Regions from separate parts of the Bradyrhizobium sp. SYSU BS000235 genome, predicted to be linked through region 2. Evidence: predicted binding sites of a transcription regulator. Region 2 holds the regulator's gene; each other region holds the start of a gene.
The links. Region 2 encodes PhoB, which activates phosphate uptake and scavenging genes when phosphate is short. Its sites were predicted from a motif close to TGTCATNNANCTGTCAT; they were not measured.

Region 1: a site for PhoB is predicted at 4,084-4,100, ahead of ACP0KA_RS26485 (DUF47 domain-containing protein). Genes of this name have one in related genera too.
Region 3: a site for PhoB is predicted at 5,097-5,113, ahead of ACP0KA_RS20405 (phospholipase C). Genes of this name have one in related genera too.
Region 4: a site for PhoB is predicted at 3,611-3,627, ahead of ACP0KA_RS18335 (OprO/OprP family phosphate-selective porin). Genes of this name have one in related genera too.

The regions. Positions count from the first base shown of each region.
Region 1 covers NZ_JBMHJM010000002.1:245,813-253,924, reverse strand. The annotation lists gene ACP0KA_RS26505 (ABC transporter substrate-binding protein) at 1-729, shown strand, start outside; gene ACP0KA_RS26500 (ABC transporter substrate-binding protein) at 850-2,076, shown strand; gene ACP0KA_RS26495 (branched-chain amino acid ABC transporter permease) at 2,157-3,020, shown strand; gene ACP0KA_RS26490 (branched-chain amino acid ABC transporter permease) at 3,022-3,990, shown strand; gene ACP0KA_RS26485 (DUF47 domain-containing protein) at 4,123-4,767, shown strand; gene ACP0KA_RS26480 (anion permease) at 4,771-5,778, shown strand; gene sugE (quaternary ammonium compound efflux SMR transporter SugE) at 5,784-6,098, opposite strand; gene ACP0KA_RS26470 (peptide chain release factor 3) at 6,257-7,876, shown strand; gene ACP0KA_RS26465 (hypothetical protein) at 8,011-8,112, shown strand, end outside.
Region 2 covers NZ_JBMHJM010000001.1:103,914-112,025, reverse strand. The annotation lists gene ACP0KA_RS00510 (hypothetical protein) at 212-1,474, shown strand; gene pstS (phosphate ABC transporter substrate-binding protein PstS) at 2,023-3,033, shown strand; gene pstC (phosphate ABC transporter permease subunit PstC) at 3,133-4,122, shown strand; gene pstA (phosphate ABC transporter permease PstA) at 4,127-4,972, shown strand; gene pstB (phosphate ABC transporter ATP-binding protein PstB) at 4,969-5,793, shown strand; gene phoU (phosphate signaling complex protein PhoU) at 5,817-6,533, shown strand; gene phoB (phosphate regulon transcriptional regulator PhoB) at 6,563-7,264, shown strand; gene pqqA (pyrroloquinoline quinone precursor peptide PqqA) at 7,452-7,532, shown strand; gene pqqB (pyrroloquinoline quinone biosynthesis protein PqqB) at 7,672-8,112, shown strand, end outside.
Region 3 covers NZ_JBMHJM010000001.1:4,365,644-4,373,755, reverse strand. The annotation lists gene ACP0KA_RS20425 (helix-turn-helix transcriptional regulator) at 356-1,252, shown strand; gene ACP0KA_RS20420 (hypothetical protein) at 1,324-1,545, shown strand; gene ACP0KA_RS20415 (hypothetical protein) at 1,747-1,965, shown strand; gene ACP0KA_RS20410 (cytochrome-c peroxidase) at 2,002-3,354, opposite strand; gene ACP0KA_RS20405 (phospholipase C) at 3,362-5,044, opposite strand; gene ACP0KA_RS20400 (hypothetical protein) at 6,328-6,561, shown strand; gene ACP0KA_RS20395 (autotransporter domain-containing protein) at 6,855-8,112, opposite strand, start outside.
Region 4 covers NZ_JBMHJM010000001.1:3,945,496-3,953,607, reverse strand. The annotation lists gene ACP0KA_RS18345 (LysR family transcriptional regulator) at 5-922, opposite strand; gene ACP0KA_RS18340 (NAD(P)H-dependent oxidoreductase) at 1,015-1,875, shown strand; gene ACP0KA_RS18335 (OprO/OprP family phosphate-selective porin) at 1,952-3,538, opposite strand; gene ACP0KA_RS18330 (hypothetical protein) at 3,950-4,285, opposite strand; gene ACP0KA_RS18325 (short-chain fatty acyl-CoA regulator family protein) at 4,310-5,740, opposite strand; gene ACP0KA_RS18320 (MmgE/PrpD family protein) at 5,987-7,531, shown strand; gene prpC (bifunctional 2-methylcitrate synthase/citrate synthase) at 7,543-8,112, shown strand, end outside.

The sequences.
Region 1 (8,112 bases), on a different contig from region 2:
GACACCTGGTTCTTTCTGACCGCTGACTACGCTTTCGGTTCGGCGCTGGAGCGCGACACCACCAACGCCGTGACCGCGATGGGTGGAAAGAACATCGGCAGCGTCCGGCACCCTCTCAACACTTCCGATTTCTCTTCCTTCCTCCTGCAGGCTCAAGCCTCGAAGGCAAAAGTGATCGGCCTTGCAAACGCTGGCGGCGACACCATCAACGCCATCAAGCAGGCGTCAGAATTCGGAATTGTGAAGGGCGGGCAAAAGCTCGCCGGGCTGTTGATGTTCATTTCCGATGTGCATGCGCTCGGGCTGAACGTTGCAAACGGTCTGAGCTTTACCGAGACCTTCTACTGGGATCTGAACGACAACACCCGGGGGTTCTCCAAGCGCTTCCAGGAGCGTTCGAAGAATAAGAGCATGCCGACGACTGTGCAGGCGGGGGTGTATTCGTCCCTCATCCACTACTTCAAGGTGCTGGATGCGATGGGCGGAAATTCTCATGACGGCTTGAAGGTCGTAGAGAAGATGAAGGCGACCCCGACCGATGATATCATCTTCGGCAAGGGAACCATCCAGCCGAACGGTCGCAAGCTTCACCCGGCTTACCTTTTTGAAGTAAAAAAGCCCTCGGAGTCGAAGGGGCCGTGGGACTATTACAAGCTGGTTGCGACTATTCCGGCTGACCAGGCGTTCACTCCGCTTGAGAAGAGTTCCTGTCCGCTGCTGAAGATGTAGCTGAATTTCCCCGACGGTCTCACCGCCGCCGGGGCTGAAGGTGGAAGTTTAATAAGCGCTCTCGTTCGTGGGCCGCGAGGAATGGTTCAGGAGCGAGTTAAATAAGTCGATGGAGGAATTATGAATAAACGTGTTTCTGCGCTGTTGCTCGGCACCGCTCTGGTGTTGGGTATGGCCACTGGCGCCTCGGCGCAAACCATGGACAAGAACGTCAAGATTGGCTCGCTCAGCGATCAGTCGAGCTTGTATGCCGACGTGGGTGGTCCAGGTTCGACAATCGCGGCGCAAATGGCCGTTGAGGATTCCGGCCTGACCAAGAAGGGTTGGAATATCGAGGTCGTTTCCGGCGATCACCAGAACAAGCCGGATGTCGGCGTCAACGTCGCGCGCCAGTGGTATGACGTGGACAAGGTCGACGTCATTGTCGACGTGCCGAATTCCGGCGTGGCGTTGGCTGTCAGCAACCTGACCAAGGAAAAGAACAAGGTCTTCCTGAATTCGGGAGCAGGGACTTCCGATCTCACGAATGCCCAATGCACGCCCAACACCATTCACTGGACTTACGACACCTATAACCTTGCGCATGGCACTGGCGGTGCGATGACCAAGGCGGGAGGCGACACCTGGTTCTTCCTGACTGCGGACTATGCGTTCGGCGCGGCGCTCGAGCGTGATACGTCTGCCGTCATCAAGGAAGCGGGCGGTAAGGTCCTCGGCTCCGTCAAGCATCCGCTGAACACCTCCGACTTCTCGTCCTTCCTGCTGCAGGCGCAGGCCTCAAAAGCGAAGGTCATCGGCCTTGCCAACGCGGGTGGCGACACGACCAACGCGATCAAGCAGGCCGCAGAATTCGGCATTGTCGCCGGTGGTCAGAAGCTCGCCGGTCTTCTGGTCTTCATCAGCGATATCCATGCGCTTGGCCTGAACACGGCGCAGGGGCTGAACCTGACCGAGACCTTCTACTGGGATATGAATGACCAGACCCGCGCGTTCAGCAAGCGCTTCGCGGAGCGCATGAAGAACCACGCGATGCCGACCATGGTTCATGCCGGCGTCTACTCGGCCGTGACGCACTATCTCAAGGTGCTCGCCGCTCAGGGTGGCAATTCGCATGACGGCGCCAAGATCGTCGCCGCGATGAAGGCCATGCCGACGGACGATCCGCTGTTCGGTAAGGGCTCGATCCAGCCGAACGGTCGCAAGATCCATCCGGCGTATCTGTTCGAAGTCAAGAAGCCTTCCGAGTCCAAGGGACCGTGGGATTACTACAAGCTGGTCGCCACCATTCCGGCAGATCAGGTTTTCACGCCGCTCGACAAGAGCTCGTGCCCGTTGCTGAAGAAGTAATGACGTAATTTGAGATGCCCGGCGTCGCCGCCGGGCATCTCTCGCTACCATGTCAAACTGAGCGCGAAAGACCGAATACGATGCAAGCTCTCTACGCCCAGCTTTTGGTCGGACTGATCAATGGCTCCTTTTACGCGCTGCTCAGTCTTGGGCTTGCCGTGATTTTCGGCATGCTCAACATCATCAATTTCGCGCATGGCGCGCTCTACATGATGGGAGCGTTCTGTGCGTACTTCCTGCTGACCTATGGCGGGATTAACTACTGGTGGGCGCTGATCCTTGCGCCGGTCATTGTCGGCGGATTCGGCATTCTGCTCGAGCGCACCATGCTGCAGTGGCTGACCGGGCTTGATCACCTGTACGGCCTGCTGCTGACCTTCGGCCTCGCGCTCATCATCCAGGGCGTGTTCCAGAACTATTTCGGCTCATCCGGTCTGCCGTATGCGATCCCGGATCTGCTTAAGGGCGGTGTCAATCTCGGCTTCATGTATCTGCCGATCTATCGTGGCTGGGTGGTGATCTTCTCGCTCGTGATCTGCGTGGCGACCTGGTATCTGATCGAGCGTACCCGGCTCGGCGCCTACCTGCGCGCGGCCACTGAAAATCCCACTTTGGTGCGCGCCTTCGGCATCAACGTGCCGCGCATGATCACCCTGACCTATGGGCTGGGTGTCGGCCTTGCCGCATTGGCCGGGGTACTCTCGGCTCCGATCAACCAGGTGCGTCCGCTGATGGGCGCCGACCTCATCATCGTCGTGTTCGCGGTGGTGGTGATCGGCGGCATGGGTTCGATCATGGGATCGATCATCACCGGATTTGCGCTCGGCGTGATCGAGGGATTGACCAAGTATTTTTATCCGGAAGCTTCCAACACCGTTGTGTTCGTTTTGATGGTGCTGGTGCTGCTGGTGAAGCCAACGGGACTGACGGGACGGGCAAACTAATATGGCGACAATCACTGACAATGCCGTTCCTGCAACGGGGCGTTCCACCAGCGACGAAATGATCGCGTTCGTCATCATGGCGGTGCTGCTGGCCGCCGTGCCGCTGACCCCGATTTACCCGTACTTCGTGATGCAGGCGCTGTGCTTTGCGCTGTTCGCCTGTGCCTTCAACCTGCTGATCGGCTATGGCGGCCTGCTGTCGTTCGGCCACGCCATGTTCCTCGGCACCGCCGGCTACGCCACGGCGCATGCGGTGAAGGAGTGGGGCTTCCGCCCGGAATTCGGCATCCTGTTCGGCATGCTGGCGGCTGCCGCCATGAGCGTGGTGACGGGACTGATCGCGATCCGGCGTCAGGGCATCTATTTTGCGATGATCACGCTGGCGCTGTCGCAGCTGATCTACTTCATCTACCTGCAAACCCCATTCACCCACGGCGAAGACGGCATTCAGGGCATTCCGCAAGGCATCATGCTCGGCCTTTTCGACTTGTCGAAGCCGATCACGCTCTATTACGTCGTGCTGGCGATCTTCCTGGCGGCCTTCCTGCTGATCCACCGCACCATCAATTCGCCGTTCGGCGAGGTGCTGAAGTCGATCCGCGAGAACGAGCAGCGGGCGATCTCGCTCGGCTACAAGACCGACCAGTACAAGCTGTTGGCCTTCATCCTGTCGGGCACGCTGGCGGGCCTGGCCGGTGCCGTGAAGGTGTTCGTGGCGCAGAACGCCTCGCTGACGGACGTGCACTGGAGCATGTCGGGCGAGGTGGTGCTGATGACCCTGGTGGGCGGCCTCGGCACCGTGTTCGGGCCGGTGGTCGGGGCTTTTGTCATCATCGCCATGCAGCAGTATCTGGCCGGCTTCGGCCAGTGGGTGCAGGTGATTCAGGGCGCGATCTTCGTCATCTGCGTGCTGACCTTCCGCCGCGGTGTCATCGGCGAAATCGCCCATTTCTTCAAGCGGTCGCTGTAATCGACTGATTTATAGAGCTTTCTCGGTCGCACAAACCAGTGGATGACCGCCCAAGATATCTTGGGCGGCATCAGTTGGCGTGCGAAGCGGTTTGTGACAGATAGATGACGTCTGTCCTTCCGGAGAATGATCATGCTTGGCTGGTTTCGTGCTCTCTTGCCGAAGGAGGAGAGGTTCTTTGACCTGTTTGCCAAGCATTCACAGGCGGTGCTGAAGGGGGCAGAAGCGCTCGAGGAAATGATGCGCGGGGGCGAGGAAACCCCGGTGTATTGCCAGCGTGTCAGCCAGTTCGAAAACGATGCCGATCAGGTCACCCGCGAGGTGCTGATGGCCGTTCGGCGCACCTTCATCACGCCGTTCGACCGCGGCGATATCAAGAACCTGATCACGGCGATGGATGATGCCATCGACCAGATGCAGCAGACGGCGAAGGCTGTGATCCTGTTCGAGGTGCGGACGTTTGAACCGCCGATGCGCGAGATCGGAACCATCCTGGTCCAATGCGCGACGCTTGTGGGCCGTTGCATTCCGTTGATGCAGTCGATGGGCGAGAATGTCGTGACCCTCACGGCGCTGACCGAGGAAATTACCCGGCTCGAGGGCCGCGTCGACGATCTGAACGACATTGGTCTCAGGGAGCTGTTCCTCAAACATCGGGATGGCAGCGCCATGGACTTTGTCGTCGGCACTGAAATCTACAAGCACCTCGAAAAGGTGGCGGATCGGTTCGACGACGTGGCGAACGAGATCAACAGCATTGTAATCGAGCAGGTCTAGGCCGTGGATGCTTCGCTGGCTTTTCCGGTCCTGGTAGGGCTGATCGCTGTCGCGCTGGTGTTCGATTTTCTCAACGGACTGCATGACGCTGCCAACTCGATCGCGACCATCGTGTCCACCCGTGTGCTGCGACCGCAATACGCGGTGGCATGGGCCGCCTTCTTCAATTTCATTGCATTTGCCGTGTTCGGCCTTCACGTCGCACAGACGATCGGTACGGGCATCATTCACCCCGAAGTCATTGACTCACAGGTGATCTTTGCCGCGTTGAGCGGCGCCATCGTATGGAACATTGTCACGTGGGCCCTTGGCCTGCCGTCGAGCAGTTCGCATGCGCTGATCGGTGGGTTGTTGGGGGCAGGTGTCGCCAAGGCCGGAATTTCGGTTGCCGTGTGGAGCGGGTTATCGAAGGCGCTGCTCGCCATCGTGCTGTCGCCGCTCGTCGGGTTTCTGCTCGCATTGTTGTTGACGGCGATCGTGTCATGGGCCTCGGTCCGCTCGACGCCGTTTGCGGTCGATCGCGCGTTCCGAATTCTGCAGTTTGCTTCAGCCTCGCTGTATTCGCTGGGGCACGGCGGCAACGATGCCCAGAAGACCATGGGCATCATTGCGGTCCTGCTGTACTCGCAAGGCTACCTTGGAACCGAGTTCAGCGTGCCGTTCTGGGTGGTGCTGTCCTGTCAGGCTGCCATGGCGCTGGGCACTTTGATGGGCGGTTGGAAGATCGTCCGCACCATGGGCTTGCGCATCACCAAGCTGACGCCGATGCAGGGCTTTTGTGCGGAGACCGGCGGCGCCGCCACGCTGTTCATGGCGACGTTCCTTGGTGTGCCGGTGTCGACCACGCATACCATTACGGGCGCCATCGTTGGTGTCGGTGCCGCCCGTCGCGTGTCGGCCGTGCGCTGGAACGTGGCCGGCTCCATCGTGATTGCCTGGATCTTCACGATCCCAGCATCGGCGCTCGTCGCGGGCGCAACGTTCTATGCCGTCTCGTTGTTCGTCCACTGATTGCGTCAGGAGACGAGTTTCAGCCCGATGATGCCGGCGATGATCAAGCCGATATAGGCGAGACGGATGGCGGTGGCGGGTTCGCCGAGCAGCCAGATGCCCAGCAGGGCGGTTCCCACGGTGCCAATGCCGGTCCAAACCGCATAGGCCGTGCCGACCGGGAGTGTCTTGAGCGACAGGCCGAGCAGGACGACGCTGGCGACCATGCTGACCAGGGTCAGCGCCGAGGGCACCAGACGCGTAAAACCGTCAGTATATTTGAGGCCGATCGCCCAGCCGATTTCCATCAATCCGGCGATGAACAGTATTCCCCATGCCATGGAGGTATCCTTTCATGGCAGGGCCGTCCCTGCAGATGTCGGTGATGTCGAGGTCGTCCTCGCATCCCAAATATACAGGGAGAGGAACAAGATGCAAGTGCATGGAGTTCTGAATCTTCCTTGATCCTGCCGCGTTTCTTTGCCACACGCTCGCCACCATGACCGACATTGCAGTGACCACTGAGTCCCCATCGCGCGCGCCGCTCGCCCAGGAGGTGAAGCGCCGGCGTACGTTCGCGATCATCTCGCATCCTGACGCCGGTAAAACGACGCTGACGGAAAAGTTGTTGCTGTTCGGCGGCGCTATCAATCTGGCAGGGCAGGTGAAGGCGAAGGGCGAGCGCCGCAACACGCGTTCGGACTGGATGAAGATCGAGCGCGAGCGCGGCATTTCCGTCGTCACGTCGGTGATGACGTTCGAGTTTCAGGACCTCGTTTTCAACCTGCTCGACACCCCGGGCCACGAAGACTTCTCGGAAGATACCTACCGGACTCTCACGGCCGTCGACTCGGCTGTGATGGTGATCGACGCGGCCAAGGGCATCGAGGCGCGGACCCGCAAGCTGTTCGAGGTCTGCCGGTTGCGCGACATTCCGATCATCACCTTCATCAACAAGATGGACCGCGAAAGCCGCGATCCCTTCGACCTGATGGATGAGATTGAAAAGACGCTGGCCCTCGACACCACGCCGATGACATGGCCGGTGGGTCGCGGCCGCGATTTTCTCGGCACCTACGACATTGAAACCGGCGGTGTGCGGCTGCTTGAGGGCGGCGGCGCCAAGACGGGACAGGCCGAGCAGATCGCAATTTCGGATCTTGCCTCGCGCAATCCCAACCTCGACGCCAATGCGGTTGAGGAAGAACTTGCGCTGGTATCGGAGGCATGCAAGCCGTTCGATCTAGAAGCTTTCCGTGAGGGCCATTTGACGCCGGTGTTTTTCGGCTCGGCGTTACGTAATTTCGGCGTCGGCGATCTGCTGGAAGGTCTCGGCCGTTATGCCCCGCCGCCGCGCGCGCAGGAGGCCGATAAGCGCAAGGTTGAAGCGGCTGATCCCAAGATGAGCGCCTTTGTCTTCAAGATTCAGGCGAACATGGATCCGAACCATCGCGACCGCATTGCCTTCGCGCGACTTTGTTCCGGCAAGCTGACCCGTGGCATGAAGGCGAAGCTGGTGCGCACCGGCAAGAACATGAGCCTGTCGTCGCCGCAATTCTTCTTCGCGCAGGATCGCGCCATCGCCGATGAAGCATTTGCGGGCGACGTCGTCGGCATTCCCAATCACGGCACATTGCGCATCGGCGACACGTTGACCGAGGGCGAGGATATCAACTTCGTCGGCGTGCCGAGCTTCGCGCCGGAAATTTTGCGCCGCGTGCGTCTGACGGATGCGATGAAGGCCAAGAAGCTCAAGGAAGCTCTGCAGCAGATGTCGGAAGAGGGCGTCGTGCAGGTGTTCCGGCCGCGCGACGGTGCGCCGGCGTTGGTCGGCGTCGTCGGCATGCTGCAGCTCGACGTGCTGAAGGCGCGACTGGATGCTGAGTATTCGCTGCCGGTGGATTTCGAGATCAGCGAATTCCAGCTGGCGCGCTGGATCGCGGCGGAAGACAGAAAAAAGCTCGACACTTTTCTGGCGGCCAATAATTCCGGTGTTGCCGACGACGTCGACAACGATCCGGTGTTTCTGGCCAAGAACCAGTTCTATCTTGACTACACCCGCGAGCGTTCTGACGGCATCACCTTTTCGAGCGTCAAGGACGTGAAGAAGAGGGCGTGAGCCCGAAATAGCTCATTTAGTCCGGCTTCCCGTATTGCATCGATGTGTCGCGCGGTCTTCAACTTCGCGCGATGACCTTGATGCGAGGTGTTCGTGCCTTATTTCTAAGGTGTTCACGGGCTGCGAGCGGTTTCATGCTCCAACGTACGGCTTTATTCATCCTCACGTTTGCGGCGTTGATTGTTGCGGCCGCGCCATCCGACGCCCGCTCGCAGCGTCAGAATCAGAATAATCCA
Region 2 (8,112 bases):
AGGCCGGGTGCTTTGATTCTGGAGCAACTGCGATGTTCGGTGCGGACTAGTCAACTGGGTAGAATGCACCGGGCCGCGGTGCAAAAATTGCCGGGTGGAGCGACGGAATATGCAGCGCATCTGCAAAATGTCCCCGGATTCCAGTCATTTGTTGCTTGGCATAGAGCCTGCAGGGTTCTCGGCAAGCTAATGCTTGCTGGGAGCTCTCGCTATGTCGTCGACCATCGGATCCTATTCTCCTTCGCTGTTGAATTCTGCGCGAAACAGCTATGCAGCGGCTGCCGCTCAGCCAAGTTTGGTGCAGTACATGGACGAGGATCCGAACGAAGCGCGGACTTTTTCCGATTCTGTAACGGTGTCTGACGAAGCAAAGGCTCTTTTTGCCAGCATGTCTGCGGACGTTGCGGATCCATCTGCAGACGTTGCGGATCCAAACGCACGCGTCGCCGCAGCTGAAGATGCATCGGCTTCCGATGAGACAGGCGGCGCCAATGATGCGCCAGCCGCGGATGCGCCGGACGCAGCTGATTCCTCCGACCCGGCCGATGCGCCGTCGGATCCCCTCGATGCCATTCGGGCCTGGTTCGATGACCAGTACGACGAGCTTGGCATTTCTTCCGCTATGCTCGACGGGAAGGTTGCGGTCGATTTGAGCGGCCAGAGCAGAGAGACCTTGTCGCAGGTTGCTTCCAATGACGACGGTGTCTTCAGTGCCGATGAGAAGGCGGCTGCCGCGGCTGAATTGAACTCGCGCTTCAACAACGCAATGGCGTCGCACGTGGTGATTGCCCGCCATACGGGCGATTATGCGGGCCTTTACCAGGCGGCGTCGGATTACATGGATCAAGCGAGCGATGCTGAAAAGGCGACAGATGCCTGGAAGGATCAGAATCAAGCCATCAAGGATGGGCTTTCTGCTGCAAGGGCATCGTTCGGCAAGGCGCCCGACACCGGTAACAGCAATGATCCAATCCGTGCGCTGCTCGATCAGTCGGCTCCCACCACCGGTGCCATCGGCCCTGATTCCACCACCCAAGATGTCGCCGACTATGCCCGCGCGATGCTTGATGACCAGGAGAACCACGCCCGGGACAATGGATCGGAATTGGTTTTTGACCCATCGCGAAAGACCGGTCAGCTTGTCGATTTTTCAAATTTCGATAACCGAACGCTGGCGACGATCGTTCTGAATCAGGGCTCCTCGTTCTCAAGTCAGGAGGCCTACGCGGCCAAGACCGAACTTGAGCGGCGTACGCGGGCGAACATCCTTGGTGCTATGAACTCGTCGTCAGGAGATAGTTCGTCGTCCGGGCCGGGAGGCGTGATCCAGGGCTATCTGAACATGAGCGACGAGGAGAAACAGGTCCTCGGCGTGACCGACGACGTCACGAACAAGCTCATCCAGAACTACAGAACGATGCTGTCGGTGCAGAGTACGCTGAACAGCGCCGGTGGTCTGGCTGCCTATCTGTAAATGGTGGGTTAGCGCGAGCGCGGCTTTATCGTCGGCAGGCATTTTTCGGGAGGCTCTTCTTCTTCGGAAGAGGAGCGGCTCCAGTTTTGTTTGTTTGCCGAGATTTTCCGACAGAACCTTAATGCATCGCGCGATGCGCATCGTCCTATAATAGGGGGTGCCGCTGTGGTTCTTGTTACGTGATCGGTCCTGCCGGACGCGTAACCATTCGTTAAGACTCTTCGCGGCGTGTCGCGTCTTTGCAGCGATTTCCCGTTGGCAGGAGGCGCGTGCGAAGCGGGTGTTTGTCGTCGTTCCCTTGTCACATAACGGCGTTAACACTCCCATGGCGAGGGGTGTCCGAGCGATGCCCTCGAATCCAGATATTGGTATTTTCTTATATATTTCAGATGTTTATTTTGGCGCTCGCAAGTTAAGTGATGCCGCCGTTTGCTGTCATATGACTGTCATCCAACCTCCATAAAAGCTCTATGCCGGACCTTTAGACAGGCGGCCTCGGGAGGCGATCTCAAGAAGTCGCATGCCCGCTCACAAGATGGAGAGAACCTGTGAATTTCATCAAAACAATCGTCGCTGCCGGTCTTGTGGCCGCATCGACGTCGGCTTTTGCCGCTGACATCACTGGCGCGGGAGCGACGTTCCCGTTCCCGGTCTATTCGAAGTGGGCTGACGCCTACAAGAAAGAAACCGGCAACGGTCTGAACTATCAGTCGATCGGTTCGGGCGGCGGCATCAAGCAGATCCAGGCCAAGACCGTGACCTTCGGTGCGACCGATGCGCCGCTGAAGGCTGAGCAGCTCGACAAGGATGGTCTGGCGCAGTGGCCGATGGTCATGGGCGCGATCGTGCCGGTCGTGAACCTCGAAGGCATCAAGTCCGGTGAGCTCGTGCTCTCGGGTGAAGTGCTAGGCGACATCTATCTCGGCAAGATCACCAAGTGGAACGACGCCGCGATTGCCAAGCTGAATCCGAAGCTGAAGCTGCCGACGGATGCGATCACCGTTGTGCGCCGTTCGGACGGTTCGGGAACGACCTTCAACTTCACCGATTATCTGTCGAAGGCAAACGCAGAGTGGAAGACCAAGGTTGGTTCCGGCACTGCGGTTGAGTGGCCCACCGGCGTTGGCGCCAAGGGCAACGAAGGTGTTGCCGGCAACATCGGCCAGACCAAGAACTCGATCGGCTACGTCGAGTACGCCTATGCGAAGCAGAACAAGCTGACCTACGCCGCGATGATCAACAAGGCTGGCAAGACCGTGCAGCCGACTGTTGCTGCATTCCAGGCTGCCGCTTCGAACGCCGACTGGTCGCACGCTCCTGGCTACTACGTCATCCTGACCGACCAGCCGGGCGATACTTCCTGGCCGATCACGGCTGCAACCTTCATCCTGATGCACAAGACCCCGACCGATAAGGCTGCAGCGGCTGAAGCTCTGAAGTTCTTCAAGTGGTCGTTCGAGAAGGGCGGCAAGATGGCTGAAGAGCTCGACTACATTCCGATGCCGGAAACGGTCGTCAAGCAGATCGAAAAGACCTGGTCGGCTGACATCAAGAGCTAAGACATTTGCGGAGGAGAGGGCGACTTCTCCTCCGCTTAGTCTCCGGGTAGCGGTTTCAAACAGAGTTCATTGAGAGCAAGGGGAATCAGCGTGGCAGAGATGGCTGTACAAAGCACTTCGATGGAAGCTGCAGGGCCTTACGACCGCGCCAAGGCGTTGAGCGCCTTCAAATTCGGGGACAAGGCATTCTACTGGACCACGCGCGCCTGCGCGATCGGCGTGCTTCTCATCCTCGGGGGCATTATTTTATCTCTGATCGCGGGCGCGTGGCCTGCGATGCGGGAGTATGGATTTTCTTTCCTGTGGACGCAGCGCTGGGCGCCGTCTGCAAATCCGCCGGTGCTCGGTGCGGTGGGGCCGATCTACGGCACCCTGATCACATCGGTCATTGCAATGTGCATTGCCATCCCGGTCGGTATCGGCATTGCAGTCTTCCTGACGGAGCTTTGCCCCCAATGGCTGCGCCGCCCGATTGGTATGGCAATTGAGCTGCTCGCGGGCATTCCATCCATCATCTACGGCATGTGGGGCTTCTTCGTGCTCGGGCCATTCCTGGCCAACACATTTCAACCCTTTATGATCAAGATCTTCGACGGCGTGCCTGTCCTCGGAGCGATTTTCGCTGGCCCGCCGTCCTACCTCAGCCTTTTCAATGCGTCGTTGATCCTGGCGATCATGGTGCTGCCGTTCATCACCGCGATTTCACGCGACGTGTTCGCGACGGTGCCTCCGGTGCTCAAGGAAGCGGCTTACGGCTTGGGCTGCACGACCTGGGAAGTCGTGCGCAGCGTCGTCATTCCATACACCCGTGTCGGTGTGATCGGCGGCGTCATGCTGGCGCTCGGACGCGCGCTTGGCGAGACGATGGCCGTGACGTTTATTATCGGTAACTCGTTCCGCATTTCGTCTTCTATCTTCGCTCCTGGAACGACGATTTCGGCGGCGATCGCGAGCGAATTCGCTGAAAGCGACGGGTTGCATCAATCAGGCCTCATGTTGCTTGGCTTGCTGCTGTTCGTTCTGACGTTCTTCGTGCTCGCTGGAGCTCGCTTGATGCTGATGCGCCTTGAGAAGAAGGCGGGAGGCTAAACTCATGAACCCGATTTACGCATCCCGCCGCCGCTCGGACATCATCGTCAGATTTTTGTGCCTGGGAGCCGCTCTGTTCGGCGTCACCTGGCTGGCTCTGATCTTGTTCACTCTGTTTTATAACGGCCTTGCGGGCCTCTCACTTCAGCTCTTTACTGAAAATACGCCGCCCCCGGGTTCTACTGAGGGCGGACTGCTGAACGCCATCGTCGGCTCGCTCATCATGACCGTGTTGGGTGTCGGTATCGGTGCTCCGATTGGACTGTTTGCTGGGACTTATCTCGCCGAATACGGCAAGCACGACAAACTCACCTCGGTGATCCGGTTCATCAACGACATTCTGCTGAGTGCGCCTTCGATCATCATCGGTTTGTTCATCTATGGCGCGGTCGTTGTGCCGATGGGTGGGTTCTCCGCGCTTGCCGGTACGCTGGCTCTCGCCGTGATTGTCATTCCGGTTGTGCTGCGCACGACGGAAGACATGTTGCGGCTGGTGCCGAGCCAGCTTCGCGAAGCTGCTTCGGCGCTGGGCTTGCCACGGTCCCTCGTGATCAAGCGTATCGCATATCGTGCCGCACGCTCTGGTCTGATTACCGGCATCCTGCTTGCGACCGCACGTGTCGCGGGTGAAACTGCGCCGCTGCTGTTCACGGCACTCAGCAACCAGTTCTTCAGCCTCGATCTGACCAAGACGATGGCCAACCTGCCGGTGACCATCAACAACTTCGTCCAAAGCCCCTATGCGTACTGGAAAGAACTCGCGTGGAGTGGCGCATTGATCATCACGTTGACCGTACTTGCCCTTAACATTGGCGCACGCATTCTTGTCGCCGAGAGGACAGCAAAATGAGCGAGCTTTCTGTGTCCACCAGTCATTCCACAAACCCGGCTCCATCTATGATGGCGGTGCCCGACGCGCGTCCAAAAGTGACGGTGCGCGACCTGAATTTCTATTACGGCGAGCATCACGCGCTCAAGAATATCAACCTGACGCTGGGCGAGAACCGGGTGACCGCGTTCATCGGACCGTCGGGATGCGGCAAGTCGACGTTGTTGCGTATCTTCAACCGGATGTATGATCTCTACCCGGGTCAGCGCGCGGTGGGACAGCTCATGCTGGACAACACCAACATCCTGGACCCGAAGCTCGATCTGAATCTGCTGCGTGCTCGGATCGGCATGGTGTTTCAGAAGCCGACGCCGTTCCCGATGACCATCTATGAAAACATCGCATTCGGCATCCGTCTTTATGAAAAGATATCGAAGTCGGAAATGGACGGGCGCGTTGAGACTGCGCTGCGTGGCGGTGCGCTCTGGAATGAAGTGAAGGACAAGCTGAATGCGAGCGGCCTGAGCCTTTCGGGCGGCCAGCAGCAGCGCCTGTGTATCGCGCGAACGGTCGCCGTGCGGCCGGAAGTGATCTTGTTCGACGAGCCTTGCTCGGCGCTTGACCCGATTTCCACTGCAAAGGTCGAAGAACTGATCCAGGAACTGAAGGAAAATTACACGATCGCGATCGTTACGCATAACATGCAGCAGGCGGCGCGCGTGTCCGACAAGACGGCGTTCATGTATCTCGGCCAGCTCATCGAGTTCGATGAAACAAACAAGATCTTTACGTCGCCGACGGATCGGCGGACGCAAGACTACATCACCGGCCGTTTCGGCTGACGCTTACCGCGTGGAGAATTATTATGGGAACAGATCATACCGCCAAGGCGTTCGACGAAGATCTCCAGGAGCTTAATCGGCTCGTTGCAGAGATGGGTGGTCTGGCGGAACGTCAGATCGTGGATTCCGTCGATGCTCTGATCCGTCGGGACGTCGCGCTGGGCAAGCGCGTGGTCGCCGCTGATCTCGATATCGACAAGTTGCAGCATGCCATCGAAGAGCGTGCAGTATTGACGATCGCTCGCCGTCAGCCAATGGCTGTCGACCTTCGCGAGATCGTCGGCTCGCTGCGGGTTGCGACCGACCTGGAGCGCATGGGCGATTTGTCGAAGAATATCGGCAAGCGCGTTGCTGCACTCGACAGCGATTTCCATCCGTTGAAGCTGATCCGTGGTCTCGAGCATATGACCGACCTGGTGCAGTCTCAGGTCAAGTCGGTGCTCGACGCTTATGCCGCGCATGACCTGCCGGCCGCCATGGCGGTTTGGAAAGGCGACGAAGAAGTCGACGCGATCTGCACCTCGCTGTTCCGCGAGCTGCTGACTTACATGATGGAAGATCCGCGCAATATCGGCTTCTGCATCCATTTGATGTTCTGCGCCAAGAACATCGAACGGATCGGGGACCATGCGACCAACATTGCCGAAACGGTCTTCTACATGATCGAAGGACAACAGATGCTCGATCAGCGCCCCAAAGGCGATATGACGAGTTTTGCGACGGCTGTCTCAGGCAGCTGATTGGAAGGATATAAATTGAAGGATCGGACATGAGCGCCCGAATTCTTGTCGTCGAGGATGAAGAAGCGTTGACGACGCTGCTTCGCTACAATCTGGATGCCGAAGGCTACGATGTCGAAACCGTTGCACGCGGGGACGACGCCGACACCAGACTCAAGGAGCATATTCCGGATCTGATCGTGCTCGATTGGATGCTGCCTGGTTTGTCGGGGATCGAGCTTTGCCGTCGTCTAAGGGCAAGGCCTGAAACGAAGCAGATCCCCATCATCATGCTGACCGCGCGTGGCGAGGAAAGCGAGCGGGTGAGGGGTCTCGCGACGGGCGCTGACGATTACATCGTCAAGCCGTTCTCGGTCCCGGAATTGCTGGCGCGGGTGAAGGGCTTGCTGCGACGGGCCAGCCCGGAGCGTCTCGCCACGGTTTTGGCTTTCGGCGATATCGAGTTGGACCGCGATCGGCGCCGTGTGGCCCGTTCCGGCCGCCCGATTGATCTGGGGCCCACCGAATACCGTCTTCTGGAGTTCTTCCTGGAACATCCGGGACGTGTTTTCAGCCGGGAGCAATTGCTCGACGGCGTTTGGGGACGCGACATCTATATCGATGAGCGCACCGTGGACGTTCATATCGGCCGGCTCAGGAAGCTCCTGAACCTTGGCCGGGAGCAGGATCCCATCCGCACCGTTCGCGGAGCGGGCTACGCCCTGGATGATCGCTTCGCCAAGGCTGAGTGATCTCGATAAAATTATTGCAGAGCAGCATTTGTCTGATGTTGCTTTGCAATCCTGGGTAGGGCGAATAACAATTTTGTGCCAATGAAGGGCAAAATTGCACCTCGCATTTGGTCATCTCCGTGTTAACCTGACTCTCGACGGGGCAGCGAAACCCAGTCGCAGGATTGAATTGGGAAGGAGAACCAAAATGGCCTGGAAAGCTCCAAAGATTGTTGAAGTGCCGGTTGGCATGGAAATCAACATGTACGCCTGCGCGGCGCGCAAGTAAGTCTGCAAATTTCTTCAGTTTAAAAGACAATTGGTCCGGTTTGCGTAAGGGCTCGCCCAATGGGTGAAGTTCTTTCGCAGCCGGCCTTGTTTGTGTCTGGGTCTGGATTCCGCGAACCGGGATTGCCGGAGGCGTTTTGATGTTGCGCGTTGTCGTTCTCGGGGTGGCGGCTGGTGGCGGCGTCCCGCAATGGAACTGCAACTGTGAGGTCTGCCGAATCACACGTCTTGAGCGGCCGGACTTGCGAGCCACGCAGGCATCGATAGCGGTCAGCGCTGACCACAAACACTGGTTTCTGATCAATGCTTCACCTGACCTGCGCCAACAGGTGATCGCGACCCCGCAACTTCATCCAAAGCCGGATCAATTACGCCATAGCCCGATCGCAGGCGTCATCCTGACCAATGGCGAGGTCGACGCCGTCGCGGGGTTGCTGTCCCTGCGTGAGGGTTGGCCATTTACCATCTACGCTCACCAACGCGTTCTTGCGACGCTGAGGGACAACAGCATCTTCAATGTTCTGAGTGCGGAGCGGGTGCGTCGCGAACCGATCGAATTCGATGCCACGTTCGAGCCCAAG
Region 3 (8,112 bases), 4.3 Mb from region 2:
CTTTTGGGCTGCCGCAATGTCGCCATCCGCCGGTTTCGCCTGTAATCGAAATCCACGCGTTCGGTAGTCGCCGTGTAACCGCGTTCCCCGAAACTGGATCGGGTTAGATCACCTTTCTCAGAACATCGTCGTCAGCAACAAGTCTTGGTCCGTGAAGGAGAGCTCGGCATCGGCTCGGCGCGCTTCACGCGAATGATGGAGCGTCTCACGCCGGTCAGAGACAGCCAAACCCGAACTGTGGACCAGCCAGGAGGGATACATGACATTATCGGCGTGGCAGGAGCAGTCTGCACCGCGACCAATGCGTTGTCCGCAACACGGGGAGAAATCGGGCGCCACCGTTGAGCAGCCCCAAATGCCGAAACCTCACAAGCTCATCCAGGCACATCCCGCGTTGGCGGATATTGTCGAGCAGATCCTGGATTGGGACGTTCCCGATGAAAAAGTGGCGCGCGCATTCAGGCCCAGGGCATTGCCCAGCACCACCCCCTATCTCATCGCGCAATATCGCGTGCCGATACGGTCGGACCGGCATTTCGGCTCCGCCGGTTATCGGCATCGACGGTACGGGCACGTGATGACCGCGCTCGAGACCGGCGTCGTAACGGTACGGCCATGCGGCCCGCTCGGCGTTGTCATCGTTCGCCTCAAGCCGGAAGCCACCGCTCGCCTCGTTGGCTGCGAGCTGCAGGGTTTCATCAATGAAAAGATTGATCTGGGCGATGTCTTCAAGGCGAGCGAGGTGTCGCTGCTGGAAGAGATGCTGATGGAAGCTCCGGACAGCGCCACGCGCTTTGCGCGCATGGAAAGTTTCTTGCTGCAAAACCTACGCCAGTCCCGGGCGGACGCCGTCGTATGCAAGGCTGCACAATGTTTGCGACGCACCCCCTCACTGCGCGTGCGGGGCCTTGCGGCGCAATTGGATGTCTGTGAACGGCATTTGTCGCGCTGCTTTCGGGCGATGTTTGGGGCTAGTCCGAAGCAGTTTGCACGCGTCGCACGTATCGAGAAGATTCTGACGATGCGGCAGGCAGGCTTTGCCTGGGCGGATATCGCTTATGCCTGCGGCTTTGCCGACCAGGCACACATGATCAACGATTTCGACGCCATTGTCGGACAGACTCCGCAGCAGCTTTTCCGAACAACCGTTCTTGATCACGACTGCCAGGCATTCGAGCGGACCGACCAATTGCCTGCCCCACTTTTGTCGCGTGCTGATGCCGCCGCGCACGGCTTGGAGGGCATGCGGTAACACCCCCGTTCGGAGGGCTGGTTCCGCCGGGAACCCCAGGAACGTGTGCGGAGCCCGCACGTTGGCTCCGTATGTCAGATTCAACCGACTATCTGCTGGCGCACGCGAGACGGACGATCATGGAAGCCCGCGCCCTTCCGCCCGGCCCTTCCAGATTTTGGCTGCGCCATATCGGACGCATCTATCACCTGCTCGCGAAGCAAGGCGCCTACACCAACATCGAGTTTCTCGAGGACTATCGTCTTGCGAGAAAGGCGGAAGAAGAGCTGCGCCCGCACCTCATGCTCGTCTGAGCGCCGACTTTGGTCCTATCAAAAAAAGCTGTCTGCGCAGGAACGAGCACTCCGCATAGACGTTGATAATTGCTGGTATGATCAGGGAGAAATCCGACCGAAGTATCAGCAACTAAGCCCCGTCAGCTTACTTCGGTAACTGGCGGGGTTTTAATTTGAGAAGCGCATAGGATTGAAGAGGCCGGGCTTGAGGAGGCTCGCATGTACGCACTCTTTAAGGACCACAAGCAGATCGGCTCCGCCTTCGGGACGGAAAAGGAGGTCTGGGAGGCTGCTCTCATCGACGGGCTGGTTACCGACGTCCCAATACCCGATGACGAAGATCGGATTATCTCAGCCGGTTACCACGTTGCAATAGTTAAGGACGTCGACCTGTCGCGGGGCGATGGATGCCATAAGCCTTACGCGTCGAGACGTTGACCGCACGCCATACAAGCCGCGAGGCCGGCGCCCGCCTCATTTCTCTGCCTTGTCTCCGCCGCCGGGCTTGTATCCGTCGTTGAGTGTCTGCAGGAACGCGATGATGTCGGCCTCCTCCTGCCCCGTCATCGCCGGCGTCTCGCCAAGGAGACGATCGAACGGCGGATCGATCACATCGACATTAGCGTGGTATTGCACGGGAATGTCGTTGAACTGCTGCACCGAGCCGTCCGCCGCACGCGGATAGACCTTCTCCGGATTCGTATCGCGGAAATTATAGAAATCGAGCACTTCCTGCAGGGTGCGGAACACGCCATTGTGGAAGAAGACGTGTCGTATCGCGGTGTTGCGCAGCGTCGGCGTCAGGAACATGCCGCAATACTGCTTCTGGTCCGCGATATCGGTACGAAAGGGCCCGCATACGCCGAGATCGAAATAAGCCGGATCCTTGTTGTCGGCCAGTGCCGTATTGCGCGGCGCGCCGAGCGCCTCGTATTGATGGTCAGTGAACAGCGGCGGTAGATTGTCCTTGCTCGGCTTGCTCACGTGGCAGCCGGCACAGTTCGCTTTGTCCGGATCGTTGAACAAGTTGTAACCGCGCATTTCGCTTGCGCTAAGGCGCGCCTTGCCTTCCAGCCAGTAATCGTACTTGCTGGTGTAGGGATGGAAGCTCGGCTCTTCGATCTGGTAACGCGCAACCGCAAACATCGCCTCGGAGACCAACAGCTGCGGACTCTTGAAAACACTCTCGCCGAACAGTTCGGTGAAGCGTTTCGCGTAAGCTGAATCGCGCAGCTTCGTCGCCACCAGCTCGATACTGCCGCCGTCCATCTCGCGCGGATCGAGCAGCGGGAGGCTGGCCTGCGCCTGCAATGTATCGGCGCGACCGTCCCAAAACTGGCCGCCTTGCGGCACGATGTTGACCGCGGATTGTGCCGTCTGTGTCGCGGTCTTTCTCGCGCGCCTGGACTTCTGACCGATCGCAGCCTTCTGCGCCAAGGCCATCGGCTCGTCGTTCTCTTCCTCTTCAGGGCCGATGCTGAAGCTCGGCTCCCGCTCGTGATAGGTGAGCGAAGGAACGGCGCGCGCGCCTTGGCGCGACAGCGTGGGGCCGCCGAACATGGCCGGGCCGTCTATCGGCGGACCGTAGGCATGCTCCGGGCTATGACACGACGCGCAGGACAGCTTGCCCGAAGAGGACAGGTTCGCGTCGTAAAAAACCTTCTGGCCGAGCTGCGCCATCGCAGACAAGGGCGCGGCGTGAGGACGGACGAGTTGGATCGGGTGTGGGTTCTCGCCGACCGAATCTTGAGGTTCGGCGGCGAAGACGGCGCCGGCCAGACTAAGGCCGGCGCCAAGGAGCCACACGATGCGGCTGTGTTGCATCATGCTGCAATCAGTGGCCGCGAGCGAGGCCGTTGTTCGCCGCCGCCGTCTCAACGCCGGTCGACGGATCGAGCGTGAGCACGGGGGCGCGGTGGCCATTGCCGTTCTGGAAGTCGAACATGTCCAGGATCGAGCCGGCTTGGGCATCGAGCGAGCCGGCGCCGATACGACGACCGTTCAGCCAGTTGTCCTCGATGAAGCGGACGACGGACGCCTGCGAAATGCGGGCGTGGCTGATGTAGTTCTGCTTCGCGAAAGGCGAGATCACGATGAAGGGCACGCGGGTGCCGGGACCGCAGCGGCCGTTCACCGGTTTGCCGTTAACGCCCATCGGCAGCGGCTGCTGATTGATGCCGCGGCCGCACTGTCCGGGGCCGTTCACCTGATCGGCAGTTGCATCGTAGGACGCCGTGGTCGGGGTGGCATAAGCGTGATCGTACCATCCGTCGGAGTCATCGTAGGTGATGATGACGGCGGTGCTTTCCCAATCCGGCTGCTGCTGCAGGAAGTTGATCAGCTCGACGTTTCCGAACTGTTCATTGAGCGGGTCGGAGTTGCCAGCGTGGGCATCCTGGTAAGCCGGCATCTTGATGTACGAGACCGACGGGAAGTTGCCGGCCTTCACTGCATCGTAGAAGTCTTGCAGATCGTAGCCGTGATTGGCCGGATCGACGGCGCCGTTCAGCTTGGTGTAACCGACAGCTTCGATCGAACCCGGACGAGCATGCGTCGGATTGGCGGTCGACACATAATACTGGAACCAGGCGTGGTGCGGAATGTAGTCAGCCGGGCTGGAGCCGGTGACAGCGTTGAATGTCGAGCGCTTACAGTCGGTGGTGCCGTTTGCGTTCTTAGCAACGAGGCTGAAGCCGCCCATGAACGAGCCCCAGGTGAGGTTCGCAGCGTTCAGCAGGTCGCCGATGTTCTTGCCCGTCAGGATGCCTGCGGTCGTCTTGCTCGAGCAGACGTCGAAACCGGGATCGATGTCGCCGATCAGCGTCTGGCCGCCCGCTCCGTCAGCGATGACGTTCGACGGCGACGAACCGACGATGAACTGCACGCCGTTGGTCTGGCCGGAGATCACGTTGATCGCACCGTTTGTCGATGGACCGTAGCCGTCGGTGTACGCGTTGTCGCTCATCGCGAACTTCTGCGCGTAATTCCACATCGCGGTCACGGTGTTACCGTCGAAGTAGCCCATCACCTGGCCCTTGGTGCCGAACGCGCCGGCGCTGCCGCTGGTGCCACGCCCGGTAAACTTCGGGAAGAGATCGGCTTTGCCGTTGTCGTAGGCCTGTTGTTCAGCCGTATAGGCATGGTTCTGCGACTGAGTGTTCGCCTGCGAGCGATCGAGGCGGAACGGATTGGCGGCATCGGAGCCGTTCAGCGCGGGCGAGGAATTGCCGTTCATGGACAGCAGCGTCGGGTTCGCGATGAAATTGTTTGACTTCGGCGTGTTCGCAGCGCCCTGGAAGGCCGGCTCGCCCTGCGGATTGGTCGCATGCGGGTAAGTGCCAAAATAATGATCGTACGAGCGGTTCTCGCCGAAGATCACGACGAGATGCTTGATTGGCGTCGCGGTCTTGGCCGCGTTCTGCGGGCTGACCTGGGTATCATTTTTTGCGGCAAGCGAGCCGCTGACTCCAGCCGCGACAGCAATGATCGCGACGGTGGACAGGAGAATCTTTTTCATCTGGTCCTCGAAAAGAGATGGGCTTAGCGCGGCGCGTTTCTAACCGGCGGCAATGACGGTCATGTGTCAACATGTCGCATTACGATAATCCGCTCACAGCAAGCGCATCTTTTCGAAGAGGCCGGCGCGCTTCAGAGCAACGAGAATCGGCCGCGCGACATCACAGCGAGTCTTGGCGACAGGCTTGGCAATAACCCCGGCAACCGCCTCAGCAAGACTCCTGGACATAGACTTGCGCGCGACGAAATCGCTTTGACTGCGAGGACCCAGCGCCCGCATGCCGTTGATGATCGACGGCGCCTGGTATTCTTCGCTGCGAATTGCGAAGCTTTGATTTCAGAAAAAAGACACCGGGCTTCCAAAGACGAGATTCGTCTCTTTATGTCGCATTACGATGCTCTATTCGTTGCAAGCGCGAATTCTTGGACGACACCATCGCGCCCGGGAGCAACGAGAAGTCGCAACGCGGCATCGCAACACGCCTTGGCAATGACTTTTGGACAAATAAAGCTTGGACAATAGCGCTTGGACATAGATCCACGCGGCGAGCTCGCTTGTCGACAAGGCCCATCTTCTCGAGATTCAGATGACGATCGTCATTTTCTCGCGTTTATCGCTGCGACCGGACTCTTGCTGGAGAGATAACCGGGACGTGCCCGCTGCAGCCCGCGCTCTATGGCAACTACGTCGAATTCCGCTCGATTAGTTCCAAGTGGCTCGAACGCAGGCACGTAGGCCGCACTCCACGCCTCACCATGCCAAGCCGATGTCATGATCGTTTCAGGCACGCATCACACAACATGCGCAAAGTCTGTGACCAGACGATCTCATGGAGATGACATAGCGAGATTTCCGGCGGGGACCGCTAAAGCAGTGAAGCGGGTCAACGCCTGTGATCTATTCTTCACCGCGCAATCGAGAGGATGCTCAACCAGCCAGATACGTTTGTTCCGGCGCCTCAAAGAATCTTTTGAGTAGTCGCCGAAGGGATTAAGGCGCATCATCGGCCATTGCCGGCACGAACCTCAAGGGCGCCGGTAACAGAGAGACCGATCGTGCTCCCGCCTGTCTCGCACAGCGGAGCAGTCCAATGACCAGAATCCAATCAACGTACCAAGCTCAATTACGCAGCCTGGCTGCACAGCTTCGAATTGAAGCAGACACGCTTCCGCGGGGGCGCGCGCGGGATGGCTTGTTGCGGCAAGCCGAGGGGCTCGAAAGTTCAGCCGTGATGGAAGGCTGGATCAGCTCGACAGAACTGCAGCCCCCCATGGAAAAATCGAATGAGATCTCATCTGACCAATCGAAGCTGGACATCCGAGCACGTTGAAGAACTGCGAAAGCTCGTCGAGGCCGGAGCTTCTTCGCTACGAGCCGCGGCTCGTCTCAGGCGAACGGCGACGTCTGTGCAGATCAAAGCCAAGGAGTCCGGCTTTCCGTTTACGGACAAGCGGATCGCGAAGCGGCGGCAGCGTGCACGCGAGGCTGAGATTCGCCGCGAGCTAGGGCTGGAATAAGTGAAACGACCGACCACGCGGAAAAGCGACACGCGAAACTGCCCGGCCGGTGCGAGGCAGAACTGGCCGGGATTTTTTGGAACGTGCGTAAAAGCTTCCGGTTGGCTGTTCGTCGGATGCGGCGATCAGGATGTTAGACCCTGATCACAGCGGATGACTCTCAGGACCGGCTGGCCATTCTTTCCAAAGCTTTTGGCCGGCCGGTAACCTTTGTGCCGCAACGCAGCCCCTCTTCTCCTGACCTGCTGTCTTCAGATGTCAGATCAAGAAGCGGCAGCGATTCCGCGGCAGCCTCACCAATTGTAGCGCACCACGCCCTTGCCGGCGTAGCTGCGCGTCACATCAGAGAATTCACCCTCAAACGTCGCGGCAACGGACCAGCCATTCATCCAGCGCACTTCGGCGGAGGCCGTCGTGAGTGCGGAGTCGGATGCGAGCGCCGCGCCGTTCACGACGAACGATGCGCCGGGCAGCGTCTGGAATGTCGCGCCAATCGCACGATCCGGATTGAAGTCATGCGCCCACGCCGCGCGGCCGCGCAGCGTGAGAACCGCGCCATCGAGTGCATAAGATTTGTCTGAACGCAAACCAACCTCAGTGCGTGACGCGGTCGTAGTGTCTCCACCGTAATTCAGTGCAAACGTGCCAACGCCGCTGATCGCGCGCTCGGCATAGGACGGCAGTTCGAATGCGGTGATCTGTGCAGCGGCATACGGCGAGACGCCAAGCCCACCGAACCATGGTGTCAGGAAGCGATGGCCCAACTCAAGGCGGCCCGAGTAGGCATTGGCGTTGAAGTTGGCACGCAGATGATCGACACCAGCGACAGTCAGATAACGATCGGTGGTGACGTCCTGCCAGCCATAGGCGACTGCGGCTGTGAGATACGTCGCATCGAAGTTGTGGCGCACGAACGCGCCGGCCTGGAACATATCCGAACGGCCCGAGCCACCATTGACGACGCTGAAGTTGCTGCCGCCGCCCGCAAGCGCGAAACCTGCAACGGTATCCGGCGAGAACCAGTAGTCCGCACCGGCCGCAGCGCCATAAACAGCGCTGGTGGTATTGTTCGAACCAGTGACGGCATTGCCATCGGTGGTCTGCGATCCGCCGTAACCCGCTGCCCACACGTTCCAGCGCTGCGCGAACGCGGCTGCCGGTGGTGCTTTGGTGAAAGCCGCAAACGCATCGCGCTGCGACTTCGATTGCGCGCGTCCCGCATAGGCCAAGCTCTCGCTCTCATCCGCGAACGCCGTCGGGCCATTTTGCGCGACGCCGCGCCCCGCCGAGAACGGATCGGTCATCAAGCCCATGAACAGATTCATGGCCTGATACGTCGTCTGCTGCGAAGCCGTGCCGAGTTCGCCCGAGGCCTGCGTCAGATTCTGCGCGACGTGATCGCCGAAGATCGCGCCGAGCCTGCCGCTGCTACCACCGGGCGCATTGAAAGCAGTGTCGAGCACCGTCGCGACTTTTTGCTGATTGCCGTTCAATCCTGCGATTTGCCCAAGCTGCGAGGTCAGCGTCAGCAACACGTCATTGCTGGTGTAG
Region 4 (8,112 bases), 3.8 Mb from region 2:
CCTTCTAGCGTCGCGCACGCGGCGTCACGTTACAAAACGCCGATAACCTGTCGCGAAGCCAGCGGTGCGCCGGATGATCCTTGGTTCGATCGTGCCACACCATCGCGATGCCGAAGCCCTCGACATCGAGCGGCGCCTTGAACAGATCCAGCCTGTCGGCGTACCGCCGTGCGAGCCGCTCCGGCGCCATTGCGATCAACTCGCTCTGCGCCACCGCCTCGATCAACGTCACGAATGACGACACTGCGAAGGAGACCGTGCGCGTCAGACCGGCTGCCGCAAGCGCTTCATCTGTTGGCCCCAGAAAGCCGTCACCGGCCGGCGAGACGATAATATGGCGCGCGGCGATAAAACGTTTCATCGCCATTCGTCCCGTCGGCGCGCCGCCGCGGCGCGCGATGCCGATATAGGTTTCCTGCAGGACCGGCAGGGTATGTAATCCGATGGCGTCCGGGCTTCCCACTTGCAGGAAGGCGAGATCAAGGTCGCCGCGTTCGAGCTCGCCGCGTGCCATGCGGGCGCTGCCGAGCTTCGCCATCACCCTCACTTTCGGGGCCGCCTCGCTGATCGCCGTCAGAAATGGCAGCAACACGGCGACCTGCATGTAGTCGCTCGATGCAATGGTGAAGGTGAACTCGGTGGTGGCGGGATCGAAGCCCCGCCCCTGCCCGAACACGCCTCTCGCTTCTTCCAGTGCGCGCCGCACCGGCTCGCGCAGTTCCTCCGCAGCTGCGGTCGGCAGCACGCCGCGCGAAGTCGGCACGAACAGCTGATCGCCGAACAGATCGCGCAGCCGCGCCAGTTGCGCGCTGAGCGCCGGCTGGCTGAGATTGAGGCGCTTGGCCGCGCGCGTGACGTTCTGCTCCGACAGCAGCGCGTCGAGAGCAAGCAGCAAATTGAGGTCGGGGCGTTTGTCATCCATTTCATGGATACCAGCACCATAATCTTACAATTTCAATAGATGGCTAAAAGGTCCCACCTTCGGTGCAGCGACCAACCGATCGTGAGGACACCATGAAATACCTGATCGTCTATGCCCATCCGGAACCGAAATCGCTCACAGGCCATCTCAAGGACCGCGCCGTCGGGGCTCTGACCGCCGCCGGGCACGACGTCGTCGTCTCCGATCTCTACGCGATGGGATGGAAGGCCGTTGCCGACGGCGATGACTTCCCCGTCCGCGACCGGGGAGCGCCACTTAACTACGGCTATGCATCGAAGGAAGCTTACGCGGCCGGCAACCAGTCCACCGACATCGCCGAGGAACAACGGAAGCTGCTGTGGGCCGATGTCGTGGTGCTGCAGTTTCCGTTCTGGTGGTACGGCATGCCCGCCATCATGAAGGGATGGTTCGACCGCGTTTATGCCTACGGTTTCGCTTACGGTGTCGGCCCCCATGGCGGCGCGCAATGGGGCAAACGGTTCGGCGAAGGCATTCTTCTGGGCAAGCGCGCCATGGTGGCGATGACCGTCGGCGGCCGCATGTCCCACTACGGCCCGCGCGGCGTCAATGGCAACATCGATGATCTGCTCTGGCCGATCCATCACGGCCTGTTGTTCTATCCCGGTCTCACGGTCGTTCCGCCCGCAGTGTTCTACGAGGTCAACAAGGCGACGCCGGACGCCGTGGAAAGCATGGCGCAAGCCTATATCCGCCGCCTGCTGGACATTGAGGCCGCTGAGTCCATCGCATTCCGGTCGCAGAACGGAGGCGACTACGACGAACTCCAGGTTCTTAAACCAGAGCACGGTGACGACCGCATTGGACACGCGTTGCATCAGAGCGGAACGCCGTTCGTGTCCAACACCTTTCTTGGTGTACTAGGGGACTACACGCCGCGGCACATTTCGCCGACATCTCGCGACGCTGCATAAGCAAACGGCAACCCAGAACGATTGTTCTGGGTTGCCGCATGTAATGGAGACAGCGAAACCGGCTGTACCAACAGTCTTAGAAGGCGAACTGGGTGCGCATCGCAACCGCGTCGAACGTCGAACCGGAATCCACCGTTGACGTCGGCGACGCCTGCTTGGCGACATCTCCGTGCAGATAGTCCAGCATGAAGCGGAGGTTGCCGTTGACGTACCAGTTCAGGCCCGCCGTGTAGACGGTCTGTCGGCCGCCGGCGACGCCGAGCGCTGTTCCGACCTTATCGTTGAGATCGATGGTCGAGACACGACCCGCGACTTCCCAGGCACCCCAGCCGCCGCCATGGATCGAGAACGGATCCCGCGGCTTGATGCCGTTATACGAGGCGGTCGACGCGTTGTAGGTGTGGGTCTCGCCGGTCAGCACGTAGCTCGCCTGCGCATAGCCGCCCTGGAACTGCAGGCTCGGCGCACCGATTGGCGGCAAACCGGTCGAGGCCTCGCGATCGACATTGTACCAGTAGTACTCGCCCTGGAAGAACAGCGAGCCGTAGGTGGCAGCCGCTTCGGCACCGTAAACCTGCGCGCCGGAGGCGTTGGCGATCGCGCCAGTGTTGATCAGCGTGGTCGGATCGATGCGCAGCTCCGGACGATCGCTGAATGTCACCGTCTGCCCTCCCGTCGCAATGTTACGCGGCGGTTGGATCAGCCATTCGGCGTTGGCACCGACGTGCAACGAATAATTGTTGCCACTCACGAGCTGACCTGCGGCGCGGACCACTGCACCATACTGTTCGGTGGAGCTTGGTGCCGTAACGGCCGCCGTGTGGACAGAGCCTGTGGTCGGGCCGGTGACATAGCCGCCCACCCAGAAGGTGTCATTCCACCAACGCGTGCCGAAGGTCGAGCGGAAATCGCCGGCGGCGAGATTGACCGCGATCACCTGGGATGAGGCACGCTCCATGAACAGAATGTCGTTGGAGCTCGTGGCCTCATCGAGCGTCCAAGGAATGTCCATGATGCCGCCTTCGATCGCCATCTTGCCACCGAACGGCTTCAGGCCGGTGTAGCTCAGGTAAGCGTTTTCGATACCCGACGTGCCGCCGCCTGGAAGAGATCCGGACGCAGCACCGCCAAAGCCATCAGACGTGCCACCAAAGTCGTAGATCAGAGCGAAATTCCAGTCGCTGAGGAATTTGCCGGCGAGGCCGATGCGAGCGCGACGGACATTCTCACCCGAGTCGAGCCGCTGCGGCCCGCTCGCGGTGTTGGGATGGAAGTCGTAACCGCCAACATCCCAGTGCAGGCGGCCTGTGATGCCGACGCAATTCTCGCCGTCCGCGGTGCAGATGGTCGGCCGGTTGTTCGGCATCGACACCACCGCGCCGGTATACGCGATCGGCGCTTTCCTCGGCATGGCAGCATTGGCGTTGGCAACCGCAGCCTTGGCTGCCGCCTTCGCCTCGGCTTTCGCCTCAGCCCTTGCTTCAGCCTTGGCGTTCGCTGTGGCCGTCGTGTTCGCCGACGTCTGCTGCTGGATTTTGTCGAGCTTCTGCTCGAGCAGGCGGACCTGCTGTTTCAAAAGCGCGATCTCGGAATCGCCGCCGCCGGCAGATTGTGCATGCGCTTGCTGGATAGTGACGGACGTGAGCGCTGTTGCCGCGAGCATCGCGGCAGAAGCGAATCGGTAGATGTACATAGTGGCTCCTAACGGGTGTGTGCTCTTAGCAAACATCTGGACGTGACACGCTGGTGACGAAAATGATTTGATAGCGAAGCGTGGCCCCGATACAACATCGCACTACGATCAATTCACAACCATCTGCCGTGTAGCGAGGCACTTCGCCCTGCTCTTCCGAGCATTCCACCAGTGCAGTCCTGCTATGAAGGACGTCTCACCGGGAAGATAATTGCCCAGTTTGAGGTTGTTCGATAAACCGCTCCTCATCGCGTCGCTTCGGCGCGATGGCTATGCAGGCATCACAGGGCAGATATCACCGGGCAAATATTCCAAGGCGGACATCACGGCGCGGGCATCGATCACGCGGTGCCAATCACAGTCAATTTATGAGGATGTACCCTAGTCTGTATCGCGGGACGCGTTGCGGAAGTAATTCAACGCGCGCACGAGACCTGGCGGCACATACCAGCGACGCGCCGCGTCACCGCTGGCATTGCGAATTGCATGTTCCGCTTCACGCCGGCTCGCGCACTTGAGAACTTGGCTGTCACCGACATAGACGACAAACTCGTTACCGGCTCGTTTGATCTTGTAGTCTTGCATTCCAAGTCCCTGCCTGCGGAGAAAATACTCCGCGACGATGTTCGTTCCTTGGCAGAGAAAGCGCTCTTCAGTGCGGCCAATGCTTATCATTTCGATCGGGTTAACGTGATCGAACGATAAATCTATAATCATCGCACCATCAGGCAGATCGCGACTTCACGTCTCCGCCGCCCGCGCTGCCGTGTACGGGGCAAAGCGTGACAGCGTCTCATCCACCTGAAGCGTTCGTCCGATCGGCGGAAACGCGCGCTGCGAGCATTCAAACCGTTCGCATACTTTGCATCCGAGGCCGATCGGCGTCGGACTGTCGGGACTCTTGAGATCGAGCCCGCGCGAATAGACGATCCGCTCGGCGTGACGGACGTCGCAGCCAAGCGCGACGGCAAACGTTTTGCCCGCCGAGCCATAGCCGCCGCGATGATGCGAGACGGTTCGGGCAATCCAGAGATAGGTGCGTCCATCCGGCATCTGCGCCAATTGCGTAAGAATCTTGCCCGGGCTCGCGAATGCCTCATAGACATTCCACAGCGGGCACGTTCCGCCGACGCGCGAGAAGTGGAAGTCAGTGGCCGATTGACGCTTCGAGATGTTTCCGGCGCGGTCCACCCGAATGAAGAAGAACGGGATGCCACGCTCCGAATTCCGCTGCAGCGTGCTCAGGCGGTGGCACACAGTCTCGAAGCCGACTTGATACTCCTGGCCGAGAAGCTCGATGTCGTAACGCACACGTTCGGCGGATGCGAGAAACCTGCGATAAGGCATGATGAGCGCACCGGCGAAATAGTTGGCGAGACCAATGCGCGCCAGGCCTTCCGTCTCCGCGTTGCTGAAGCGCGCGGCATCCACCAGCTCGCGCAACTCACGCTCGAAACCCAGCATCGCCACCTGGGTCGCCAGTTGAAACGCCTGCTGGCCGGGCCGCAGACGCGGCGACAGCCGCAGCACCTTGAGCGTCTTGTCGAACCGGCGCTGTACGTCGGCGGAGGCTTCCTCCATCACCAACGTCACACCGTGCTCGCGCGCAAGATGACCGGCAAGAGTGGAAACCATCGCTTCCGGCACAAGGCCTAGCTTTGTCGATAGCGCCTCCGCAGCTTCATCGAGTGCGTCGAAATAGTTGTGGCTCGCATAGAAGAAGTCGCGAACCTCCTCATAAGGCGTCGAAGGCAGCGTGACGGTTTCCGCCTGGCGATCCTCTCCCAGCCTTGCGGCAAGGCTCGCCACTTGCTCGGACGTGAAGCGATATTTGCGATGCAGGACGAGCAGAGCGCGCCCGACCGCCGGCATGTTGATGGCAAGTTCGCGGATTTCGGCGGTTGAAATCGTTTCACCCAATCCGGGATCGGCCAGCGCATCGCGCAGATCCGAAACGAGCCGCGCCTCGTCGTCTTCCGAGAACGACTGCACGTCGAGGCCGAACGCTGCGTTCAACGCAAGCAGCACCGGCAGTGTCAACGGACGCTGATTGTTCTCGAGTTGATTGAGATAGCTGAGCGAGATGTTGAGTTTGGCCGCGAGCGCCGCCTGCGTCAGTCGCCGCTCCTCCCGCAGGCGCTTCAAGCGGACACCCATGAAGGTCTTTTTCATCGGCTCTCTCCGGCTTTGCAAACTTCGCAGACTTTGCAATTCGACTGGAAGCCCTTCGCAAAAATCCACTATTTCAGCCATTTTCAAGCTGTTGCTCATGCGGATATTGCGAAGTTCTGACGAAATGACAAGACGCTTGGGGCCGGGTCACACGCCTTTAACTGCGTTCCAACTCGAGCGCACGCCGCCAGAGACACGCTGTCCGCCCAAGTGCCCAACCGCATAAGCCGATAAGGAAGCCTCATCGTGAAGCAGCACGCCGTCCGCACTTACAAATCCGCAGAGAAACTTCAGCGCGCTGACCACCTCGCATGGAAGATTGCCGAAGTCTCAGCCGATCCGGTCGCGGTGGACGCGGATGTGGTCGAGATGATCGGCAACCGCATCATCGACAATGCCGCAGTGGCGGCAGCGTCACTCGCGCGTCGGCCGGTGCGAAGCGCGCGTGCGCAGGCGCTGGCGCATCCGTTCCAGCCCGGCGCGACCGTGTTTGGCCTCACCGCATCCGAGTGCATCTCGCCGGAGTGGGCTGCCTGGGCCAACGGTGTCGCCGTCCGCGAACTCGATTTCCACGACACATTCCTTGCCGCCGACTATTCGCATCCCGGCGACAATATTCCACCCATTCTCGCGGTGGCGCAGCATTGCGGCCTTGACGGCGCCGCGCTGGTCCGTGGCCTTGCGACCGGATACGAGATTCAGGTCAATCTCGTGAAAGGGATCTGCCTGCACGAGCACAAGATCGATCACATCGCGCATCTCGGACCGTCTGCGGCGGCGGGCATCGGCACACTGCTCAGTCTCCCGACCGAGATGATCTATCAAGCAGTGCAACAGGCGCTGCATGTCACCACCACCACGCGACAGTCGCGCAAAGGCGAGATTTCAAGCTGGAAGGCTTACGCACCGGCGTTTGCGGGCAAGATGGCCGTGGAAGCCGTCGATCGCGTGATGCGCGGCGAAGGCGCGCCCTCGCCTGCCTGGGAGGGCGAAGACGGCTTCATCGCCTGGCTGCTGTCGGGACCGAAAGCGCAATATGCCGTCCCGCTGCCTGAACAGGGCGAGCCCAAGCGCGCCATTCTCGACACTTACACCAAGGAACACTCGGCGGAATATCAGAGCCAGGCGCTGATCGACCTTGCGCGCCGCATGGGACCGAAGATCGGCGATTTGTCGAAGGTCGAGAGCATCGTGATCCACACCAGCCATCACACACATTATGTGATCGGCACCGGCGCCAACGATCCGCAGAAGATGGACCCGAAGGCAAGCCGCGAAACCCTCGATCACTCCATCATGTACATCTTTGCCGTCGCGCTGGAAGACGGTGGCTGGCACCACGAAAAGTCCTATGCGCCGGAGCGCGCCAACCGTGCGAGTACTGTGGCGCTGTGGAACAAGATTTCCACCGTCGAAGATCCGGAATGGACGCGCCGCTATCACAGCCACGATCCAAGAGAAAAAGCATTCGGCGGCCGTGTCATTGTAACACTCAAGGGCGGCTCGACGATCAGCGATGAACTCGCAGTGGCGGACGCCCATCCGCTTGGCGCCCGTCCCTTCAAGCGACCGGACTACGTCAAGAAATTCCGCACATTGTCGAACGGCATCATCGCTCCGTCGGAGCAGGATCGCTTCATTGCGACCGTCGGGCGGCTGACGTCGCTGAAAGCGGGCGAACTCACCGAACTCACCTTCACCGTGAACACCAAGCAACTCGGCAGCCACGCCACGCACGGCATCTTCGATTGGCCGGCTTCACGTCACGGCACATCCGTCGCGGCTGAATAAGGGAGAACGTCATGGCTCACGAAACCACGCAAGCGACGAAGCCCGCACCGAAAAAGTCCGTTGCGTTGTCCGGCGTTGTCGCGGGCAACACGGCGCTGTGCACGGTCGGGCGTAGCGGCAATGACCTGCACTATCGCGGTTACGACATCCTTGATGTCGCCGAAACTTGCGAATTCGAGGAGATCGCACACCTTCTGGTGCACGGCACCTTGCCGACGGCTGCGGAGCTCGCAGCTTATAAGGCCAAACTTAAATCTCTTCGCGGATTGCCCAGCGCGGTACGAGCCGCCCTGGAAGCGCTGCCGGCGGCAGCGCATCCGATGGATGTCATGCGCAGCGGCGTCTCGACCCTTGGCTGCGTTCTTCCAGAAGCACATGATCACAATCATCCCGGCGCGCGCGACATTGCCGACCGGCTGATGGCCTCATTGGGCTCGATGCTGCTGTATTGGCACCACTTCGCCCATCATGGCCGCCGGATCGAGGTGGAAACGGATGATGAGTCCATCGGTGGACACTTCCTCCATCTGCTTCACGGCCACGCACCGTCCGCGTCTCACGAACGCGCGATGCACACCTCG